Regions from separate parts of the Thermosinus thermophiluss DSM 23256 genome, predicted to be linked through region 2. Evidence: riboswitches for the same ligand, from Rfam matches in the RefSeq annotation. Region 2 holds a riboswitch; each other region holds the start of a gene.
What was found. Region 2 has a riboswitch for cobalamin ahead of BLQ99_RS08990 (TIM barrel protein). Riboswitches for the same ligand answer to the same signal wherever they lie in the genome.

Region 1 (7,749 bases), on a different contig from region 2:
ATTACAATAAAAAGACCGAGCAGCGTCAGGACCATACCGCCCAGCACCCCGCCGGCCAGCCGCGCCTGGCGGCTGGCGACCTGGGCGCCAAGGGGGGCAAGGACGGTTGACCCCAGGATAAGGTTATATGAGGCATACAACAGGCTGGCCAGCAGCCAGTTCGGTGCCGGCTGCTGGCCCGGCAGCGGCGGTACGGCGAGGAGGTCGGGACTGATGCCGTGGTATATTAGGGAGTTGACACCGATAATAACCGTTGAGATGACCAGTAGCGGGGTTACAATCATATTGATAAGGGAGATGCCCTTCAAGCCCGTCATGACGGTCACCGCGACAATGATGGCCATGACAACCAGACCGGTATTGTAACTTAGGCCAAAGTAATCGCGGCAGACGGCGCCGGCGCCGGCCAGCATGATGGTAAGGCCGCCGAACAGAAAAAACGCGGTAATATTATCGAGGATTAACCCTGCCGGCCGGCCGCAGGTGTGGCTTAGCACCTGGTGGTAGCCGCTGGCCCGCAGGCGGTGGCCGAGCTGGAGAATATAGGTGCCCAGCCAGGCGAAGAGCACGCCGCATAAGGCGAGACCGGTCAGGCCGATAGTGCCGTAACTTACGAAAAATTGGACCAGTTCCTGTCCGGAGGCAAAGCCGGCACCGATAACCGTGCCGACATAGGTGAACGCTACGCGGGCGGTATCCAGGACGTGGCGCATCACATTCCTCCTTTGCCGTCACTGGTACAAATGTATGATGTACGGCTCGAATTCTGACGTGGATTTTTTTGGGAATAAATCCCGATATGTTGACGTTTTTGGTAAAAAACTGGTACAATGAAGAAGTAATTATTTAGACAAAAGGTAACACTATCCGCTATTTTTAACTTGCAGACTCCGCCCCGGCGCATAAACAAAGGAGCGGCTATATGTTAGAAGATTTATTAAGGGATTCTTTTATCAAAGTTGTGGACAAGCAGTCTACCGGCTGGCTGCTCATTAACCGCAACTTTGAAATTGTCTATATCAATGAAGCGTTATGTCGCCTTTGGCAAAAGGACCGGGAGGAACTGCTGGGTCGGTCTGTTTTGGATTTGTTTTATAACGGAACAAAAAAGATACCGGCCGGTCATTACCATAGCCCGCTGCTCGAGACGATCGAGACGGGGCGGGAGTTTCGCGGCAAGGAAGCTTACCTGTGCCTTAGTGGCGCCAATTTTCCCTGCTGGTTCACGGTCGATACCTACACCTTCCGCGACAGTGAGGGCATAGTGCAGTACGCTCTTGGCACTTATACCCTAATCGACCGGTATAAAGCGCTGGAAACGCAGCTTGAATCGATAAATATCAGCATTATTAAATCTTTTTGCAAAGCTATTGAGGCTCGCGACGCCTACACCTTGCGCCATAATGAGAATGTGGCTGATTTGGCGGTGGGCCTGGCGGAATATCTGCGGCTGCCGACCACGGACATCATGACAGTGTACTTGGCCGGCCTGGTCCACGATATCGGCAAAATCGGCGTGCCGGAAAGCGTCCTCAATAAGCCGGGGCGGTTGACGGATGGCGAATACGCCGTCATCAAGCACCACCCGGTCATTGGCGCCGACATTGTGGCCGAAATCGACGGCTTTGGCGCCATCGCCAAGATTGTCCGCCATCACCACGAGCGCTACGATGGGCGGGGCTATCCCGACGGACTTGCGGGCGAGCAAATTCCCTTTTTCAGCCGTCTGCTGGCCGTGTGCGACGCCTACGACGCCATGACCAGTGTGCGCTGCTATCGTGTTCCTCTTAACATTGAGAGCGCCGTCGCAGAAATCGCCGCCTGCGCCGGTTCCCAGTTCGATCCTGATATTGCCCGCTGCTTTATCGAGTATATCCGGCGTTTCGGCGGCCGCCAAACCGTTAGCTGACTGGAATGACTTTACATTTTTGGCGGTATAATGTAAGATTAAAAAGGAAAACTAAACAATAAACATAAATTTCGTCCCTCCTGATAAAGGCGGGGGTTTTTTTATTGTCGCCCGTTTAGGTACCGACAGGTTTAGGAGGTTTATGCTATGCTTGACATTAAATTTGTGCGAGAAAATCCGGAAAAAGTGGCGCAGGCGCTGGCCAGCCGTGGGGTCGCTGTCAGCCTGGACGAGTTTTTAGCACTGGACAGGCAGCGCCGGGAACTGTTAGTCGAAGTGGAGGGGCTGAAAAATAAACGCAATACGGTGTCGCAGGAAGTCAGCCGCCGCAAAAAGAATGGCGAACCGGCCGACGACCTCATTGCCGAAATGCGCCTGGTCGGCGATCGCATCAGCGCCCTTGACAGCCGGGTGCGCGAAGTGGAAGCAAATTTAACCAACATTTTGCTGAACATCCCTAATATCCCGCATGAAACGGTGCCGGTAGGCAAGGACGAAACCGACAACCAGGAAGTGCGCCGGTGGGGCCAGCCGCGCCAGTTTGCCTGGGAGCCGCGGCCGCACTGGGAAATCGGCGAACGCCTGGGCATTCTCGACTTTGAGCGGGGCGGCAAGGTGACGGGGGCGCGCTTTACTTTTTACAAGGGGGCGGGCGCCCGCCTGGAGCGGGCCCTCATCAATTTCATGCTTGACTTGCATACGCGCGAACATGGCTACACCGAATTTTTTCCGCCCTTCATCGTTAACGCCGACAGCATGGTCGGCACCGGGCAGCTGCCCAAGTTTGCCCAGGACATGTTTAAACTGGAAGGGCTTGACTACTACCTCATTCCGACGGCGGAAGTGCCTGTAACCAACCTCCACCGCCAGGAGATTCTCGATGCCAAGGACCTTCCCCTGTACTATGCGGCTTACAGCGCCTGCTTCCGGGCGGAAGCGGGCGCGGCCGGCCGCGACACGCGGGGGCTTATCCGCCAGCACCAGTTCAACAAGGTAGAGCTGGTAAAGTTTACGCTGCCCGAAGAATCATATAATGAGCTGGAGAAACTGACCAATAACGCCGAACGGGTGTTGCAGCTGTTAGGGCTACCGTACCGCGTCATGCTCTTGTGTACCGGTGACATGGGCTTTGCCTCGGCCAAGACCTATGATCTGGAAGTGTGGCTGCCCAGCTTCAACCGGTACCGCGAAATTTCTTCCTGCTCCAACTTTGAGGACTTCCAGGCCCGCCGCGCCGACATCAAGTTTCGCCGCGACGCCAAGGCCAAACCCGAATTTGTGCACACCTTGAACGGTTCCGGCGTGGCCATCGGCCGCACGGTCGCCGCGATTTTGGAAAACTACCAGCAGGAAGACGGCTCGGTGGTAGTGCCGGAGGTGCTGCGGCCGTATATGGGCGTCGAGGTTATCAAGGCATAACTTGACAATTATGGCAGGATAACGGTAAAATTTTAGGGAAAACCCCCATGTCGTTTAGCACGACACCGACAAAGAATGAAAACTATTATTTAACCTCATACCTCATACATCATACTTCATACTTCTCTAAGCTTCTATTTACCGTTTTCGAAGTAGACAATCATATAATAAAGGGACAGGTGCCCGTCCGGGCTTAATAGGGAAGATTGGTGCAAAGCCAACACGGTCCCGCCGCTGTGATGGGGAGCAAAGCTGCAATAAGCCACTGGGGATAATCGCCCTGGGAAGGCGCAGATTTTGCGATGATCCTAAGTCAGAAGAACTGCCTGTTCAACAATCACCGCTTTGACCCACGAGCGATGGGGAGGGGATTGCGCATGAATACATCATAGCAAAATCTCTACCTTGGCAAGGGGTAGGGATTTTTTGTTTGCGTTTTAACTTCTGGAAAAGGAAGGATACGAAATGAAAGCAATTGGGCTAGTGGGGTATTTTTTGGTTATCGGCGTAATAGCGCCGGCCGTGGCGCACGCCATGCATATTATGGAAGGATTTTTGCCGCAAGAACAGGCGATCATTTGGCTGGCAGCCGTGACCCCTTGTTTGGCGGTGGGGGTAAGGCGCATTCGCGGCCTGTTGGCCGTGCATCCTGAACGCAAGATGATTTTAGGGCTGGCCGCAGCTTTTATTTTTGTATTATCAGCGCTAAAGATTCCCTCCGTTACCGGCTCGAGTTCGCATCCGACCGGTGTGGGCTTGAGCGCCGTACTCTTTGGTCCGGCCGTGTCGTCGGTACTAAGCGGCATTGTCCTCCTTTTTCAAGCGCTGCTTTTGGCCCACGGCGGACTTACCACCTGGGGGGCCAATACTTTTGCCATGGGCGTCGCCGGCGCCTTTGTGGCTTGGGGCATTTTTAAAATAGCCTGCCGGGTGGGTTTGTCCGAAAAATTAGCCATCTTCTTAGCGGCAATGCTCGGCGATTGGGCTACCTACCTGGTAACGGCCGGGCAGTTGGCCCTGGCTTTTCCGGATGCGGTCGGCGGCTTTTGGGCGGCTTATGCGAAATTTCTCAGCATTTTCGCCTTTACCCAGCTGCCGCTGGCGGTAAGCGAGGGGATACTGAGCGTGGTTGTCTATAACACGCTCACCCGTTACAACGCCTTGGGCCTGATTGATTTATGGTGGAACGAGCGGAGGAATAACGCATGATACTTAGACAAAACATTATTCTTTTGGCGTTGGCGATTATCCTCGCCGTTTTGCCGCTGGCTGTCCAGCAAGATGCCGATTTCGGCGGCGCCGACGACAAAGTAAAGGATATTATTGCCGGTATCCGCCCCGATTATCAGCCCTGGTTTACCAGCTTGTGGGAACCGCCGTCAGCCGAAGTGGCAAGTTTCCTGTTTGCGGTGCAGGCGGCGCTGGGCGCCGGGATTATCGGCTACTTTTTCGGCTACCAGCGGGGAAAAGCGGGTAGGAAGTATGAGGTATGAAGTCTGAAGTATGAAGTATGAAGTATGAGGTATGAGGTATGAAGTGGAAGATAGTGATATAATGTGATTTTGCTGCAGCTTGATTATTTTGCTTATAATAACCGCTTGAAACAGATCAGTATCGGCGAAAGGCTGCTCTTAGGGGCCGGTAGCCTTGGTTTGGCGCTGGCCTTGCCCCGACCGGCGACCTTGCTGGCGCTCATCGCCCTTATGCACGGCGTTATGCTTTATGCCAAAATCCCTCCCCGCTATTTGCTGAGGTTATGGTTGGCGCCGCTGACCTTTCTGGCCGTAAGTTTACTGACCGTGGTGGCAAGTGTGAGCGCCAAGCCGTTTCCCGCTTTTTGGGCTGTAAAGGTTGGCGCTTATTATGCAGGCATTACCGCCGAAGGCATTGCTGCTGCCGCCCTCCTGCTCCTGCGCAGTTTGGCGGCAGTGTCCTGTCTGTTTATGCTGGCGACAACCACGCCGGTAGGCCACATTGTCGCTTATCTGTCCCGGGTTCCCGGCATCAGGGCGGTTGCGGAAATTGCCCTGCTCACCTACCGGTTTATCTTTGTCGTCCTGGCTACGGCTGGCCAGATTTTCACCGCTCAACAGTCGCGGCTTGGCTACGCCAATCCCCGGCGGGCTTTAGCGGCGCTCAGCCTGCTCGCCGCCAGCATTGGCCGCAAATCGTTCATTATGGCCGGTCAGCTGCATATCGCGCTGTTGGCCCGAAACTATCATGACCGGCTGGTGTTTCGCCAGCCGACGCTGCAGGTAAGCCCGGTACGCCTGACCGGCATTGCCGCGGTTTTGGCGGGAATAGCCCTAACAGCCTTTATTTAACATGACGAGGAAAAACTTATGTCACAGCAGCCAATTTTGGAAGTGAAAAATATATCCTTTGGTTATCGCAAAGACAAACTGGTTTTGCGCGGCGTCAGCCTGACTGTTCCGGCCGGCGCGCGCATTGCCCTGGTCGGGCCTAACGGCGCCGGCAAGTCTACTTTGTTTTTACATCTTAACGGCATTCTGCATCCTTCGTCCGGCCAACTATTGTTTAAGGGCGAGCCATACCGGTATTCCCGTGCGTTTATAACTCGCCTGCGCCAGAAGATCGGGCTGGTGTTCCAGGATCAGGATACTCAGCTCTTTGCCGGCAGCGTTCTCGATGATGTGCTGTTTGGGCCGATGAATTTGGGGTTATCCCCGGCTGAGGCCGAGCAGCGGGCCGCCGCAGCGTTAGCGGCGGTACAGATGGCCGAATTTGCCGATGAGCCGGTCCATTTTCTAAGCTATGGCCAAAAGAAGCGGGTGGCGGTAGCCGGTGTGCTGGCGATGGATCCCGAGGTCTTGGTCATGGACGAACCGACGGCCGGCCTTGATTACCCTGGCACGACAGTCTTGCGGGCCATTTTGGACGAGCTGTCCCGCGCCGGCAAGACGCTGATCGTGGCAACCCATGACATAGAGTGGGTATGGTCGTGGGCCGACTTGGTCTATGTCCTGGTGCAGGGTCAGATAGTGGCCGGCGGGCCGCCGGAGCTGGTCCTTAACCGCTCCGACCATGCCGCCTTCGGGTTTGCCCGGCCGTTGGTGGGCGAAATCTACAGCGCCCTGGTCGCTGCCGGCTTTTTTAGTAGCAGGGACAAAGCTCCCCGCAGCGTGGCTGAACTGGTGGGCCGCGTGATGGCGAAATATAAGTAAAGCGGTCGGAAAAATTTCCTTGACAGGCATCGGTAGTTTTTTTATAATATGATTGAGAATAAATCTCATTACATAGCGCCATGTTGGCTTATATTATTTTTTTCGATAGCACTGAGAATGATTATCATAGCAAAGGAGGAATGTATTATGACACTTGCCCAAGCTTCACGGGGACAACGAGTTAGCATTGTTTCCATACCTAATGAAACTGTTCGTGCCCAAGCCATCCGCTTCGGCATTTCCGTCGGCGCCGAGGTGGAGTGCGCCGAAAAGGTGCCGGCCGGCCCTATCATCATTTGCAAGGGGAAGCAGGAAATCGCCATCGGCCGTAAATTAGCCGAAAAAATCGAAGTTAAACCGGCGTAACGCTTCCAGGAAGGAGTAATCCGCATGCACTGCTGCCATAATTCTCTTAGTCATATCGAAATACCGGAAGGTGCGAAAAAGATTGTCCTGGTCGGTAATCCGAACGTCGGCAAATCGGTCTTTTTTAACGCTCTAACCGGCATGTATGTCGACGTTTCCAACTTTCCGGGCACCACGGTTGATATTTCCTATGGCCGATTCGGCAAGGACGTCGTTTTGGACACGCCCGGCGTGTACGGCATTTCATCCTTTAATGATGAAGAAAAAGTGGCCCGTGACGTCATCTTGGCCGCCGACCTTATTCTCAACGTCGTCGACGCCGTGCATCTGGAACGTGACCTGTTCCTGACGCTGCAGGTTATCGACACCGGCATCCCGGTTATTGTCGCCGTCAACATGATGGATGAAGCGGCCAAACAGGGCATTCACGTCGACATAGATCTCCTTGAACATCTGCTCGGGGTGCCCGTTATTCCGACCGTGGCTGTTAAGGGGAAAGGCCTTGAAGAAGTGAAAAACCGTCTGTATGAGGCCCGGACCGGCAATATCCCGCCCGCCCTCAAGCGCGACCTGCAGGAAATGCTCAACCGGGCCGGGACATGGGCTGAAGCGCTGCTTATTTTGGAAGGCGATCCCCATGTTGCCGAGCGGCACGGCGTGGCGCCCGGCACGCGCCGGGAGGAAATTTACCATGAGCGGCGTCACCGGGTGAATGATATTGTGCGCCATGTTGTCAAGGAGACCAATGAGGGGACGCGCTTTTCGACCAAGCTCGGCCGCTGGATGCTGCAGCCTCTAACCGGCATCCCTATTTTTGTGCTGGTCTTGGCAATCATGTATTATGTTATCGGCGTGATTGTCGCCCAGGAT
Region 2 (7,749 bases):
CGTGCTGCTTGGCGTAGTTCCCACGCCGGCCGTTGCTTATCTCACTCGGAAATTAAACGCCCAAGCCGGCGTTGTCATATCAGCTTCCCATAATCCCTATCCGGATAATGGCATTAAATTTTTCGCCGGGACCGGTTACAAGCTGCCTGACGCCGTAGAAGACCGGCTGGAAGAGCTGGTACTGACCCACGAAGACAACCTGCCGCGTCCGACAGGGGATAAGGTGGGAATGATTATACACCGCCATGACCTTATTCAAGAATATGTCGCTTATGTCGCCGGCACTGTTGACACTGATTTCCGCGGGCTTAAGATTGTGCTCGACTGCGCCAACGGGGCGGCTTACGAGACGGCCCCCATGGTGCTTAGACGGTTAGGGGCCGATGTTGTCGTCTTAAACGACACACCGAACGGTACGAATATCAATGATCATTGCGGTTCAACCCACATCGGGGGCCTGCAACAGGCGGTAACCGCCCACGGCGCTCATCTGGGCATCGCCCATGACGGTGACGCCGACCGCTGCCTGGCCGTAGACGAGAACGGTGAAGTGGTGGACGGCGACCAAATCATGGTCATTTGTGCCCTTGACCTCCTGCGGCGGGGGAAGCTGGCAGATAACACGCTAGTGGCGACGGTCATGAGTAACCTGGGACTGCATCAGGCCATTAAACAAGCCGGCGGCAAGGTGCTTGTCACACCGGTCGGCGACCGCTATGTCCTCGAGGCCATGCGGGAAAAAGGGCTGGTTCTTGGCGGGGAGCAGTCAGGCCATATTATCTTTAGTGACTACAACACTACCGGTGACGGCATCCTGACTGCCCTGCAGCTCATTGCCAACGTCCAAAAGACAGGCAAGAAGTTGTCTGAACTGGCGAAGGTGATGACCCGGTTTCCGCAACTTTTAGTTAACGTCCGGGTCAAGTCCAAGGAAGGTTGGCAGCAAAACGAGCGCATTGCCGCGGCCATTCGCGAAGGCGAGGCGGCCTTGGGCGAGGCTGGCCGCATCCTCGTCCGGCCTTCCGGCACTGAGCCGCTTATCCGGGTAATGGCCGAAGGGCCGGTTGCCGCCGAACTGGAGCGCATCGTGAGCGCCATCGCCGATGTTATCCGTCAGGAACTGGGTTAGTTGACCAAATGCTATGGTTATAGTAGTATATGAGAGGAGCACTGCGGTGCTCCTCTGCATATATAGTAAAGTAATGAGTATTGGAGGTGAGAAATGGATAGACGGTGAAATTTCGTCAAACACTAGACGATAAAAGCGCTGGCGCTTGCGGCTGGTGGCCGCAAGCAGACGAGGAAGAGGTTTATCGAGCAGTCAGCGGATGCCTCTCGGCTCACTGCGGTCGTAAGCCGGCCGACAAAACTGCGAGGCGACTTGCAGGACAAAACGGCGGCGGCAGCAATTTACCGACCCTATTTTGAATTTTGGGAGGAACATTGCATGTGTGGCATTGTAGGCTATGTAGGTCCGAAACAGGCCGCTCCCTTTTTGCTTGAAGGCCTGACGAAACTGGAGTACCGCGGCTACGATTCGGCGGGCATCGCGGTCTTTGACGGCAATAAAATCAATGTGGAAAAGAGTGTGGGCCGCCTAAGTATTTTGCAAAAAAAGGTAGAAAACCACATGCCGGTGGGGACCATCGGCATCGGCCATACGCGCTGGGCGACGCATGGCCGGCCTTCGGATGTCAATTCCCACCCCCACACCGACTGCACGGGCCGGTTTGTCGTAGTGCACAACGGGATCATTGAAAACTACCTGCATATCAAAGAACGGCTCATCGCGAAAGGCCATGTTTTCGCATCGGAGACCGATACCGAAGTTGTGGCCCACCTCCTCGAGGAATATTACACCGGCGATTTTGAGGCGGCCGTGAAAAAGGTGCTGGCCGAGATTGAGGGTTCGTACGCCTTGGCCTTTATGTGCCAGGACCATCCTGATAAACTTATCTGCACGAAACAGGACAATCCGCTCGTCATTGGACTGGGCGAAGGCGAAAACTTTATCGCCTCCGACATCCCGGCGATCATCAACCGGACCCGTAAGACCTATATTCTAAGCGACGGCGAAATGGCCATCGTCACCAAAGATTCGGTATGGGTCATGAACCGTCAGGGCGTGCCGGTGACGAAAAAGATCTTCGAGGTGAATTGGGATGCCGAAGCAGCCGAAAAAGGCGGCTACGAGCACTTCATGATCAAAGAGATCTACGAGCAGCCCAAGGCCATCCGCGAGACGATGACCGGCCGCCTGGCCAAAGACGACAGCCGCGTTGTTTTCGACGAACTCAAGTGGACCAAGGAAGATGTGGCCAATATTAAAAAGATCGTCATTACTGCTTGCGGCACGGCCTTCCACGCCGGGATTGTAGGCAAGTACTATCTGGAGCAGCTTGCCCGCATTCCCGTTGAGGTCGATATTGCCTCCGAGTTCCGCTACCGGTCGCCGCTGACGGACGAACACACCCTGGCGATCGTTATCAGCCAGTCAGGGGAAACGAGCGACACCCTGGCCGCTCTCAAAGAAGCCAAGCGGCTGGGCGCCCGTACCCTTGCCATTACCAATGTGGTCGGCTCGTCGATTGCCCGGGAGGCCGATCAGGTAATCTATACTTGGGCCGGTCCGGAAATCGCCGTTGCCTCGACCAAGGCCTATACAACCCAATTGATAAGCGTGTTCATGCTGGCCCTTTATCTGGCAGAACTCAAGGGAACGCTGCCGCCCGAACGCATTCAGGAGCTCATCAAGGGTCTGCGCGCCCTGCCCGGCCAGGCCCATGAGCTGCTCGAAGACGTGGAACCGATCAAGACCTTTGCCCAGCAGTACGGCTTCAACGAAGACGTTTTCTTCATTGGCCGCTCCCTCGATTATGCCGTCGCCCTCGAAGGTTCGCTCAAATTGAAGGAAATCTCCTATATTCACGCCGAGGCCTATGCTGCGGGTGAACTCAAACACGGCACCTTGGCCCTGATCATCGAGGGCGTGCCGGTCATCGCCCTGGCCACCCAGCATGACGTTTATGAAAAAATGCTGAGCAACATTAAAGAAGTCAAGGCGCGGGACGCCGTGGTCATCGGTATTGCCATGAAGGGCGACGAAGAAATTAAAAAATACGTTGACCATACCATTTTCATCCCGGCTACCGATAAATACCTTGCGCCTATTCTTGCCGTCATCCCCCTCCAGCTGTTGGCCTACTACGCTGCCGTTACCCGCGGCGCCGACGTGGATAAACCGCGCAACCTGGCCAAAAGCGTGACGGTGGAATAGCCAAAAAAGGCAGCCCGACAGCATAATGTCGGGCTGTTTCTCTGATATGACCGATAGGGAGTGAGGTTTAGCGGCCGGGGATCCGGTCTTCGCAGGGGACGGCGGTCTGGCATTTGCCGCAGCCGTAACGGGGGGCGTAGCGTGGTTTGATTTCGTTATCCAAGTATTCGGAACAAATTTGGTGGTTTTTGCCGTTCTCGTCAATAGCCACAGGCGGGCAGCGGCGGATACACACGCCGCAACGGGTGCAGTATTCATAAATTTCCCGATAAGGCCGCACGGTTGGCTCAAGTTCCAGGCTGGTGACGATGCTGCCGACCCGGCCGGCCGAGCCGCGGGCGGTGATGAGCGAACAGTTCAGGCTTAAGGTCCCAAGTCCGGCAATATAGGCCACGTGCCGCTCCGACCAGTTGCTGCGCTTATTTATTACCTGATACCGCGCGTCCAGGGCCGGAGCAACCGCCTGCCCGCCCATATCCTTTACCCAGTTCACGAGAAATTGCCGCAGTGCTTCATTGAAGAGTTCGCCCTCGATCCGGCCGTATAGCCATTCGGTGGCCGGAAGCCCTTTACTGCGGTTGGCGATGCGTACCGCCGCGGTGAAGGGCAGGAAATAGGAAATTACCGTTTTCGCGGCGGGAAGCCACTCGCGCGGTAAGAGATGGTGGGGCCCGATGACGGTTTCTTTTTTTAATTCTGCGAATAGCGGGTCGTCGGCAGCGGCGATGCCGATCAGTGGCGAATCAAAGATCCGCAGGCCGCCGAGCGGTTCTACTACATTCAGGGGACTTTCCAAGGCAAAACGATTAACCTCTTTGGCGATATCCTCCAAAAGCAGCATGATTCACCTCGTTATTAGTAATAGGTTAGTCAATCCTAATTACATTATAATGTATAAGTGTACGAATTGTATCGTAAATTTGCCCCCAAAGTAATTGGTGATAATAATAAATAACCGGGAAGCGATTTGACGCCGTAAACCCAAGATGATAAAATAATCGCAGGAGTTAAAACTGAATAAGCGGGTTAGGTGCCCGTAGGGCTTAATAGGGAAGACCGGTGCAAGACCGGCGCGGTCCCGCCACTGTAATGGGGAGCGAACCAAATTATACCACTGAGGCCAGGCCTTGGGAAGGTTGGGGTAGCTATGAGCCAGAGCCAGGAGAACTGCCTAACTGACAATCACCGCATGACCCACGAGCGATGGGGAGGGGATTATCTAGCGCTAGTACATAATGCGTTCTTATCCCGGCTGTCATGGGCCGGGATTTATTGTTAGGAAGTTGGCGGCTTTTCAGGCTTATGCCCTGTGGCGGTTATGGGGGATAAACTATTGATACAGCTATGTAATTTGTCTACATACGAGGACGATCTACGCACTTTTGACCGTGACGGCAAAATTTTGCATAATTTTTTGCATGAGCATGATCTAGCAGGACTGGAACTATTGATTGACCAGCCATGGGAAGAACGGATAGTTCCACGGCACCTAATTAAAGGGGTCCATCTGCGTTATTGGTCTAACTGGCTGGACTTTTGGCTGGGCGACAGGCAGCAGTTAGTATTGCAATTCGGTAATGAAGCGAACATCGTGAAGCATTACGGCGGAGCAGACCGCGCGATACTGGTCGAAAACTACCGGGCGGAAATCCAAAAAGCTATTGCCACAGGAGCCGAGTATGCCGTTTTGCATGTAAGCAACGCCCGGTTTGGGGAACTTTTTACCTACGACTTTGGCTACAGCGATGAGCAGGTAATTAATGGGACGATTGAATTGGTTAACGCCGTCATGGACGGTATAAAAAGCAATATCACGATCTTATTTGAAAACCTTTGGTGGCCTGGTCTTACCTTGTGCGACGCGAAGCTGGCCGCCCGTTTACTGGAAAAGGTGAATCATCCCTATAAAGGGTTTATGTTGGATACGGGACATTTGATGAATACCAACACGGCACTACGCACCCAGCAGGAGGGGATTAATTATATCTTGGCAACGCTTAAAAAGCTTGGCGAACTAAAAGAAGCTATCCAAGGCATTCATTTGCACTCTTCACTGTCAGGCAAATATGTACTCCGGACGATAAAAACAGCAGACGGTTCCTTTGACAAAAACCGGATTATGGCTCACATTCTGCAAATTGACCAGCATCGCCCGTTTGAACACCCTGATGTACATAGGATCGTTGATTATATACAACCCCGGTATTTGGTGCACGAATTTACGTTTCGCTGTCGCGCTGAATTGTCTCAGTACATAAGCACCCAGCAGGCGGCGCTGCAGGGGAATATTTTGGCACGAGGTGAAGTATCATGGAATTGTTAGGCCAAATAGCCGCTCTTTTTCAAAAAGGCGGATTGGTTATGTATCCTTTATTGGCTTGCTCCATTATGGTAATAGCAATAGTTATTGAACGCTGGCAGTATTATCGTACCGCTGAAACAAGCGATGAGTTTCTTGCTCTCCTGGAGAAAAAGTTAGGCGAGGACCAATGGCAGGAGGCCATGGCTTTATGCGAAAAAACGAGCGGAATAACGCCCAGAATTATTTTGAAAGTATTGCAAAAGGGCGTTCTTGACCCGGCGCTTCTCCAGAACGCACTGGAAGGTGCGGCCGCATTGGCAACTGCCCGTTTGCGGGACCGGCTCAGCTACTTGGAAACCATCGTTACGTTGGCGCCGCTGCTAGGGCTTTTGGGCACCGTTATTGGCATGATAAACTCTTTTAGCATTATGGCCATCAGATCCGGACAGCCTCACGCGATTACCGGCGGGGTAGGCGAAGCATTAGTTGCGACTGCGGCCGGACTATGCGTAGCCGTCATGGCGCTGGTGGCCCACAGCTATTTCGCGCAGCGCCTGGACCGAATCATTACCGGCATGGAGATGGCATTTACCTGCTTACTGGATGCGGCGGGGCGGAGGAAAGTAGGATGAAGCTGAGGAATTTGCGCCTTGAACGGCAGCCCAAACTCATGATAATACCAATGATTGATATTATCTTCTTTTTACTGGTGTTTTTCATGATGAGCACGTTATATATGGTTGAGCAGAAGACCATTCCGGTTGCTTTGCCGCGGGCGGCAGCGGCTCAGGCCGATATGCAGAAACAGGTAGCCATCACGGTTACCGCCCAGGGTACGATTTTCTTTGAGCGGGAAGAAGTCCCGCTGGCGCTTTTGGGCGCCCGGATACAGGCCGAGCTTGAACGGTCGGCAGACACTTCGTTTGTCCTGCGGGCAGACCACCAGGCTGAATATGGCAAAGTTATCACGGTGCTTGATGAGCTGAAAAAGGTCGGCGTTCGCCGGATTGCCATTGCGGCCGAGGCTAAGCCGAGGTGATTTATGATGGAGCAGTCACGGTGGCGACGCGCCCTAATCGTTTCCGGTTTTGTTAACTTCTTGCTGCTAATCGCGATAGGGTGGATGGCGGATTACTTTCCTGAGGGGCGGGATGCACCTTTGGAAGTAGACATTATTGCTCATGCCGGGATCACGTCCAGTATACCGGCGGCTGTTTCGCCAGTATCCTCTTTGCCGCCAACCCCTGATGCGCCGACGACAGCGCAGCAGTCGCAACCCGCCTTGAATATGGGCGAAGGGCAAAAAAACGGAGACGTAGCCGAAAGTGCGCAAAGCAATAGGGAAGGAAGTACGCCGCTTGCTGCGTCTGGCGCGATAACGAGCGATCCGGGCCAGGCTGCGGGGGTGGGGCCTTCTGCCGGGGTAGGGCGGAAAAATATACTGCCGCCACGCATTTTGCGAAAAACCGAACCGACCTATCCGGAACAAGCCAGGCGCCAGGGCTGGGAAGGGACGGTTCGGGTTAAAATTGAAATAACGGCAGAAGGGCGGGCCGGTAACGTATGGGTTGTCGGCTCTTCCGGCTATGAAATATTGGATAATGCGGCAGTTCAGGCCGTGCGCCAATGGACTTTTGTGCCGGCTAAGGACGAGAACACCGGTTTTCCCGTTTCCTGTATTACGTCATTGTCCGTCGCTTTCCGCCTAAATTCGTAATCCTTACCGTCAGATGGTTGGCGGCCAATGCCCGTAGCCAGATAAAGGCATTATATGAATAGACCCATTTTTACATAACTTAACGCGGCGGCGGAAATGATACAAAACGGGAGGTCAAAACAAATGGCTCAGCCTGGACGCAGACAAGGGTTTCTATCCTTTTTTAGCGGCTTTATTGTTGGCGTGCTTGCCATGGTTGGCGTTTTATACTTTACCGCCCCGCAACTTTTGCCGCTACCGCAGCCCAAACCCGAGACCCCGACCAAAGCGCCTTACGAGTATTATGTGATTATTGATGAAGCCACCGGGGCAACAATCATGTATGTATCGGTCGTAACTGTCAACCCCGGTGATGAACTGATTACCGAAGACAATAAACGCTATGTTGTGGTCCGGGTGGAGGAAAACCGGGCTTACGCCCGTTATGTGGAAGATGTAAAGGTCAGAACGAAA
Region 3 (7,749 bases), on a different contig from region 2:
AACTGGGCATTCTCGTCGCCGGTTGCAAGGATGTCCAAATCCCGGGCAAACAGCATGATCCCTGCCAGGCCAATGGCAATAAGCGCCGCCATTAGCGTCAGGTTTTCCGGCGGATTGCCAAGGCTGCCCAACAGCCAGAACAAAATCGGCCCCAGCTGCTTGGTATGAAGAGCCATGATGGAGCTGAGCAACGCATTGAGTAGCGACCCCAGGGCAACGCCGGCCAAAAGCAACCGGTTGGAACTAAGCTCCGCCCTGTCACCGCCGCCAAGGATGTATACGATAAATATCGTGACCGCCCCGCCGGCAAAGGCATAGAAACTTACAAACGCGGTGTGGCCAAGCACAATGGCCACAGCAGCGCCTAACGCCGCTCCGGATGAAACCCCCAGGATAAACGGATCGGCCAGGGGATTTTTAAACAAGGCTTGATAACAAGCCCCGGAAACGGCCAAACTGCTGCCGATCAGCATAGCCAAGGCCAGCCGCGGCCACCGGATTTCCCACACGATCTTGCTATGCACCGGCGGCAGTTCCGGGCCGATTTCTACGGGCAGCAACCGCTGCACGACGATAGCCGCAATCTCACCGGGCGCAATGTCCGCCGAGCCGATGGACAGCGCGGCAACAGCCGTACCGATGAGGACGACTGCCGATAATAACAGGACTATTGATTGGGTGCTACGGAATTGTTTCATCGTTCACTGCCACTTTTCGTAGAGGAATGAAGAATTGCCGCAACCTCTTCAAGGGCGGCGAAACTGCGCGGTCCGGGCCGCGCCAAAAAGTCGTCGGAAACGTAAAAAATGCGGTTTTCACGTACAGCCTGAATGTCATTTAGCTGAAACTTCGTAAAGACCTCCGTCTTCTTCCCGTAGACGCCGTGCCGCACCACCAGATAAGTGTCAGGGTTGTAGGCATACAAAGTCTCAAAATCAGAAGAAAGGTAGTCAACCTGCCTGGCGCCGGCCACATTGACGCCCCCGGCCTGGACGATGACGTCATGGATATAGGATTTCGCCCCAACCGTGAGCAGCGGTACGTCCCATATTTCCACAAAGACCCGCCGTTTATCGCTACCTGCATGTAAAGTCCGGATGTTTTGAAGCTTTTGCGCCAGTTCGCCGGCCAGCTTTTCCCCGTTCGCTTCTTCATGGACAAGACTGCCGATCAGGCGGATCGCCTTTAAGACTTCCTCCATGGTCTGGGGTTCGATGGCCGCAACGCGAATACCCGCCTTTTCCAGCGCCCGAATGGTCTGGTAGTGCATTTGACCGCTGGCCAAGACAAGGTCGGGGCGCATCATGACGATCGTCTCAATATCGGGGCTTTGAAAACCGCCGACTTTGGGCAGCTTTTTGGCTTGTTCCGGAAAGTCGCAGTAAGTAGTAACGCCAACCACCCTGTCGCCGGCTCCCACGGCAAAGAGAATCTCAGTAATGGAGGGGGCCAAAGAAACAATGCGCAGGGGCTTAGTTTCCGGTATGTCAATACTTCGTCCCAAAAAGTCCTGCAGCTGGCCGCGGGTAGAAGTCTTGCTCTCCTGGACAGGCAGCAGCATGATCAAAATAAACAGGGACATTACAAAATAAACCGACCAGTATAGGAGTTTGCGCATGGCGTTTCCCCCTAATAATCTTCAATAAAAAGCCCGGCTAAACAGCCGGGAAGAAGAACGCTACAGCTAATCCCCTCCCCATCGCTCGTGGGTACCAGCGGTGATTGGCAGACAGGCAGTTCTCCTGGCTCTGGCTCATCGCTCGCCCAAACCTTCCCAGGACTCTTCGTCCCAGTGGCATATTCTTGGGTCTGCTCCCCATTACAGTGGCGGGACCGCGCCGGCTTTACACCGGACTTCCCTATTAAGCCCCGAAGGGCACCTGTCCCTGACATTTTAAGTTTAGGAACCGTAGAGTTTAGGAACCGCAGAGGACGCGGAGATAAAATTTTATTAAAATTAATTAAAACCTCAAGTGCGATGTATATCGCACTCTCCGTGCGCTCCGCGGTTCAATCCTGGTTTTCCTGGCTTGTGATGCCAATTTATTGGCATGATTATCTCTGTGGTTAAATATCGACTTTCCTGTTTTGTGGTGTTTCAGAAAAAATATACCACCGATTACTAACAAGGTCAATAAAAAATTTGGCTTGTCATTCTTGCGGCCTGATGACATTGTCCGCGTGGTTAGAGGTAACTGCGCCGGCGTATCTGATATAGTTTTTCGGCATAATGCTTCCTCCTCGTTAAGGTTTTAATCTTCGATTCGCTAAATCCCAAAAGGCTTCTACCCGCGTAATGATCCCGGCGCTACCGGTATGCTCGTCAATATTGATGAAAATATACGGTTTATCGCTTTTCCGGAAAACATGATGTTCCAGGTACTCATTGATAAGCGAATCCGGACCGCAGCCAAAGCTCGACACCATAACAATGCCCGTAATATCGCCTTGACGGCAAAAATAACGGGCCGCTCCGGCGATCTTGGCCGATAATTGCCAGTAGATGTCCGGCGCAAAGACTTTAGCTTCATCATAGAGGACTTTGCTTGCGATGTTATCCGGAGTAACAATCGCGGCCCCCTGGGCGGTCAGCGTACCGATTATGTCTTTACAAAACAAGGCGTCCTTCAGCAGGTAATTATGCCCGATGACGGCGATGCGGGGCCGGGGTGGTTGATTGGGCGATGGCGCCGGGGCCCGCCAGGATTTCAACGACCGGCTGTACGCCAAATTTCCGGCCAGCGGGGAACGTCCCATCGCCTGGCAAGCGGCATAGACGGCCTGAAATTGCCCGGCCAGCGACTTGGTTTCGATATTGGGAGCTATCAACCGTTCGGGGGATAGGCTAAACGTATTTCTGACTATATCGGGCAGTCCGGCAAATTTGGCGCAGAAATAAAAATGGCGGTGGTACCGGACAATACGCGGAACAAAAATATGGCTGCATTTATCCAATAAAGAAGCAACATGCCCCAGATACACCTTAAGCGGCAGGCAGGATTCGTCAATCGCGAGCGACGTACCTTGATCCAGCATGCGTTTGTTGGTTTCGCCGGATACCGTAACTTGAACTCCCATATTCTGAAAAAAAGCAGTCCATAAGCTGCCAAAATCATGGTATAGCAGCGCCTGGGGGATCCCGACATTATCGACCATATTATTCATCCTTTACCAAGAAAAAGTTGCCTGCCATTAAAAGGGAGGTAGTTCGGCTACCTCCCTCGCGGTTATTGTTCTTGGTTTTTTAGTTTGTTCTCGGCAGTAGAACTAAGGCGGCTGTTGAGTTGCGCGATGTGCCGGTTCATGTCTTGAGACATTTGCTCAAACATTGTCTTAGCGCTTTGATCGTCAGTAGCCGTAGCAAACTGTGCGTACGTACCTTTAGCGGCTTCCGCGGCAGCAATGGCTTTCTCCAAATCTTTTTTTACGGTCATAATGTTAGCCTCCAATCATAAAATGTTGAGCGCTACATTAATATTTTTTACCGGCCGCACGCATTTATAAATGGAAAATATGGTCGCTATCGGTTAATTTTTCCATTTTTGTTTCTTCCGTTTAATGCAGTCGACAAACGCCTCCAGGCGGGTAATAATGCCGACGTCGCTCGCGTGTTCATCAATACTGAGCGTGAGCAGCGGCAAGTCATAGTCCCGCGCGATGTTTTTCAGCGCGTACTCGGCAACCACCTCGGGCATACACCCAAACGGGTAGATATGGATTATGCCGTCGTACCCGTTCTTGGCGCACCATAAAGCGCCACCGACCGTTCTTAACCCTTCACCGCCGACATGATAGTTGAGATAAGGCCGCGCCTTGTTTAGATAGGCCTTCTCTTCATTATGCAAGCCCAGCGCCTGCAGCATGGTATTTAAAAACACCCAATCGCCGGTATAGACAAACCGTTTAACCTCTACCCCCTGTTTTATCAATTCATCTTCAATGGCATGGTTTACATATGGTTCAAGCAAGACATAAAACTCGCCAACTAGGCCAATTCTGACCGGCTGCCTGGCAGACTGCCCAACGGCCTGCACCAAGTCAAGCACGGCGCTTTGTTTGTAGCTTATATCGCTGAAACTCAGGCAGCCGGTAAAGTGCCGCGCCGCGTTGTTGCAGATGGCAATCAGCTTGTCCGGAAAATCTGAGCGCGCTCCGTAATAATTCTTGGCGCTGGTAATAGCATCAAGGGCTTTAAGCGTCTTTACGGCCAGCGTGATGTTTTTTAAAATGTCCAAACGATTAACCTGCGGCGCAGCCTGCCGCAGGAAGCGGTACAGACTGCTGAAAAGATTGTTAGTGTCAATAGTATAAAACCGGACGTCTCCGCGCTTGGCCAACTCGATTTTCTGCACGGCGTTATAAAAACCTAAACGGCACTTGCCGGCGCCGCATACGGTTAAAAAAGTATCGGCGCCACGGTCAATACTTTCCAAGAAATTACCCATATTGATTTTGTATGGCAAACATACACCCTCCGGGGAATAGAGCGAACCCAGCTCGACCGTTTTTTTCGTAATCGGCGGCGCCTCAACCACTTCAAAGCCCAGGTTGGTTAACATATTGTAAACTGGGATACTCAGATACCCCATATGGGGGTAAGTCACTTTCAAAATTTCGACCTCCTTATATTTCCACCGCGACGGCATGGGCAATGCAGGGAATGGATTCCTTCTGTTGGTACGAAATCGGGCTGTGCAGGCTGCCGGTACCGATCACTAAAATTTTTTGCAGTTTACGGGCCTGCAGCATTTGATAAAGATAACCGGTAAAGACTACCCCGGAACTGGCGCAGCCGCTGGCGCCGGCGTGAGCATCCTGGTCCTCGCGATAAATCATGCACCCGCAATCTTCGTAGTTTTGCGATATATCCAAGCCCTTTTCCTGCATAAGTTGAATTACTAAAGTTTTGCCGACAACGCCTAAATCGCCGGTAACAATCAGGTCATAATAGGCAGGCTGCCGCCCCGTGTCCTGAATATGCTGCCAGAGCGTGTCAACAGCCGCGGGGGCCATCGCCGGCCCCATGGCGTTTGGATCTTTAATTCCCATATCGATTATTTTCCCGATCGTTGCCGCCGTAACACGCGGCCCGCTCCCGCCATACGCCAGCACCACCGCCGCCGCCCCGGTAACTGTCCACTGCGAAATAGGCGGCCGCTGCACCCCCAGCTCAGTAGGAAACCGGTATTGCCGTTCAGCCGTGTCATGGTGGCTTGATACGGCAACGGCCACTTTATTGGCAAAGCCGCCATCGAGCAGTACGGCGCCAAGCAGCATGCCTTCCGCCAGCGTCGAACAGGCGCCGTACAAGCCTAAAAACGGCCTGCCCAAACTGCGCAAGGCAAAATGGGTGGCCATTAACTGATTGAGCAGATCGCCGGCCAATACATAGTCAACGGTATCGATGGTGCTGTTTTCTTTTGCCACGGCTTTGCGGATAGCCCACTCGAGCATATAGGATTCACATTTTTCCCAGCTATCTTGATTGTTCAGGTTGTCCGCCATTACCTGGTCAAAGTAACCGGCAAGCAGCCCTTCACCTTCCATAGGGCCAACAATGTTGGCGGTACTGGTAATAATAGGTGGCGCTCCGAAAATAATACTTTGCTTGCCTTGCTTTTTGTTCAAAATTTCGCCCCTCCGATCTTATCAGCCGGCAGCCAAGCTGCAACCAACGCCTTCCAATCCGCGCCGTCGGTTTTTCGGTTCTAACGGTAGAGCTATTTTAACGGACGCTATTTTTAGTATTGGCCGGGGCAATAAAATAATTCTTGTAAACAGCCCAGCAAGATTTGCCTCTGCCAATGGAGAGTTTTGTCGAAATTTGTTGACAGAAAACGTATCATATATTATCCTATTTCGTGCCTGCATATACGCACTTTAAAGGAGGCTAGCACTTGAACACCAACGATCAAAAAGTCCAAATTGTCGTTGCCGACCCGTCAGCCCTTGGTTTGTTTGGTCTCGCGATGGTTACGCTGGTTGCCTCTTCACAGAAGCTGGCTTGGACGACCGGTTTGTCCTTTGTCATTCCCTGGGCTATCTTTTTAGGCTCAATTGCGCAAATGATGGCTTGCGTCTACGATTTTAAGCATAACAATTTGTTCGGCGCTACCGTTTTTGGCGCCTACGGCCTGTTCTGGGCAGGAGTAGCCGTAAGCTGGCTGATAAAAATGGGCGCCTTCGGCGCTGCTTTAGCCGCAGCAGTTGATGTCAAACAGTTGGGCGTCGCTTTTCTCGGCTATTTAATTTTTTCGCTTTTCGGAACGATTGCCGCCATGGAAACCAATAAAGTAATTTTTTCCATCATGGTTCTTATTGATATTTTACTAGGTGCCCTTACCTTGGATGCCCTTGGTCTCGGCGGCCATTGGGCGCATGGCCTCGCCGCCTGGACGGAGCTTGTTATCGCCGCCCTTGGTTTTTATGCCTCCGGCGCGACCTTCCTGAACAAGTGGTTCGGCAAGCAGTTTCTTCCGCTCGGAAAACCGTTCGGTATTTTTAAATAAGGCATTTAACCCCGACGAACCGGCTGTTCGTCGGGGTTTTAAATTTGAAAAAAGGGGGGACAACAGTATTTATTCACGAATAGAATAATCACTATTTCTACTATATATTTTACTCATATATCACCGTACGGTACAATGAAAGCAACACTAAAACAAGGAGGTATCGGTATGAGGCAAAAAGTATTTATTTCCGGTTTAATTCCGCAGATTGCTTACGAAATGCTGTCGCAGGAATTCGAAGTCACCATGCACCGCGATCTGCGGCTGTTATCCAAACAGGAGATAATTGAAGGCCTGGCCGGAAAAGATGCGCTGCTCTCACTGCTCTCCGACCCGATTGACGCCGACGTCATTGCGTCCAATCCCAAGCTGAAAATTATCGCTAACTACGGCGCCGGCTACAATAATATCGACGTGGCGGCCGCAACGGCCCGCAAGATTCCGGTCACCAATACGCCTGCCGTCTCGACCGACGCGACGGCTGACCTGACCTGGGGCCTTATCATCGCCATTGCCCGGCGGATTGTGGAAGGCGATAAAAACACCCGGGCCGGACGGTTTACCGGCTGGGCGCCGCTGTATCACCTGGGCGTGGAAGTCACCGGCAAGACGCTCGGCATTGTCGGCATGGGCAATATCGGCAAGGCGGTAGCCAAACGGGCCAAAGGGTTTGACATGCCGGTAATCTACTATTCGCGCACCCGGCTGAGCCCTGACGTCGAAAAGGAGCTCAACGCCGAATACCATGACCTGGACTACGTTATCAAGAACGCCGATTTTCTTACCTTCCATGTCAGTTATAGTCCGGAGCTGCATCACCTGATCGGAGCCAAAGAACTGGCCAGCATGAAGAAAACGGCATTTCTCATCAACGCCGCCCGCGGCCCGATTATCGACGAGCAGGCCCTGCTCACCGCGCTGCAAAATAAAACCATCGCCGGCGCAGCCTTGGACGTGTACGAGTTTGAACCAAAAATTACACCGGGCCTGGAAAAGCTGGACAACGTCATCCTCTGTCCGCACCTAGGCAACGCAACGGTGGAAACGCGCGAGGCCATGGCGCGCATCGCCGCCCAAAACATTATTGCCGTACTGCATGGCCAAAAACCCCTCACCTGTGTCAACCCGCAAATTTACGCCTAACCCATGACCGGAAAAATAAGGCGCGGCCTCGGCCGCGCCGTTTGTCTGATTATACCACGGCGACAGGCAATACAAATTGACGCCTTGCCGCGCTTCT

Region 1: it holds a riboswitch for cobalamin, as region 2 does, so the genes downstream of both, BLQ99_RS01075 (energy-coupling factor ABC transporter permease) here and BLQ99_RS08990 (TIM barrel protein) in region 2, are expected to answer to the same signal.
Region 3: it holds a riboswitch for cobalamin, as region 2 does, so the genes downstream of both, BLQ99_RS00410 (ABC transporter substrate-binding protein) here and BLQ99_RS08990 (TIM barrel protein) in region 2, are expected to answer to the same signal.

What each region holds. Positions count from the first base shown of each region.
Region 1 covers NZ_FNBU01000001.1:217,812-225,560, reverse strand. Annotated here, with positions in the region: gene BLQ99_RS01090 (YkvI family membrane protein) at 1-713, opposite strand, end outside; gene BLQ99_RS01085 (HD domain-containing phosphohydrolase) at 923-1,909, shown strand; gene serS (serine--tRNA ligase) at 2,057-3,328, shown strand; cobalamin riboswitch at 3,489-3,672, shown strand; gene BLQ99_RS01075 (energy-coupling factor ABC transporter permease) at 3,794-4,537, shown strand; gene BLQ99_RS01070 (energy-coupling factor ABC transporter substrate-binding protein) at 4,534-4,821, shown strand; gene cbiQ (cobalt ECF transporter T component CbiQ) at 4,885-5,652, shown strand; gene BLQ99_RS01060 (energy-coupling factor ABC transporter ATP-binding protein) at 5,671-6,513, shown strand; gene BLQ99_RS01055 (FeoA family protein) at 6,661-6,879, shown strand; gene feoB (ferrous iron transport protein B) at 6,904-7,749, shown strand, end outside.
Region 2 covers NZ_FNBU01000013.1:39,856-47,604, forward strand. Annotated here, with positions in the region: gene glmM (phosphoglucosamine mutase) at 1-1,129, shown strand, start outside; gene glmS (glutamine--fructose-6-phosphate transaminase (isomerizing)) at 1,448-3,277, shown strand; gene BLQ99_RS08985 (epoxyqueuosine reductase) at 3,345-4,118, opposite strand; cobalamin riboswitch at 4,289-4,466, shown strand; gene BLQ99_RS08990 (TIM barrel protein) at 4,611-5,600, shown strand; gene BLQ99_RS08995 (MotA/TolQ/ExbB proton channel family protein) at 5,588-6,211, shown strand; gene BLQ99_RS09000 (ExbD/TolR family protein) at 6,208-6,618, shown strand; gene BLQ99_RS09005 (energy transducer TonB) at 6,622-7,296, shown strand; gene BLQ99_RS09010 (hypothetical protein) at 7,420-7,749, shown strand, end outside.
Region 3 covers NZ_FNBU01000001.1:83,576-91,324, forward strand. Annotated here, with positions in the region: gene BLQ99_RS00405 (FecCD family ABC transporter permease) at 1-698, opposite strand, end outside; gene BLQ99_RS00410 (ABC transporter substrate-binding protein) at 695-1,618, opposite strand; cobalamin riboswitch at 1,716-1,899, opposite strand; gene BLQ99_RS00415 (acyl-CoA dehydratase activase-related protein) at 2,245-3,156, opposite strand; gene BLQ99_RS00420 (DUF1657 domain-containing protein) at 3,228-3,434, opposite strand; gene BLQ99_RS00425 (hypothetical protein) at 3,528-4,604, opposite strand; gene spoVAD (stage V sporulation protein AD) at 4,624-5,628, opposite strand; gene BLQ99_RS00435 (acetate uptake transporter) at 5,898-6,509, shown strand; gene BLQ99_RS00440 (2-hydroxyacid dehydrogenase family protein) at 6,678-7,652, shown strand.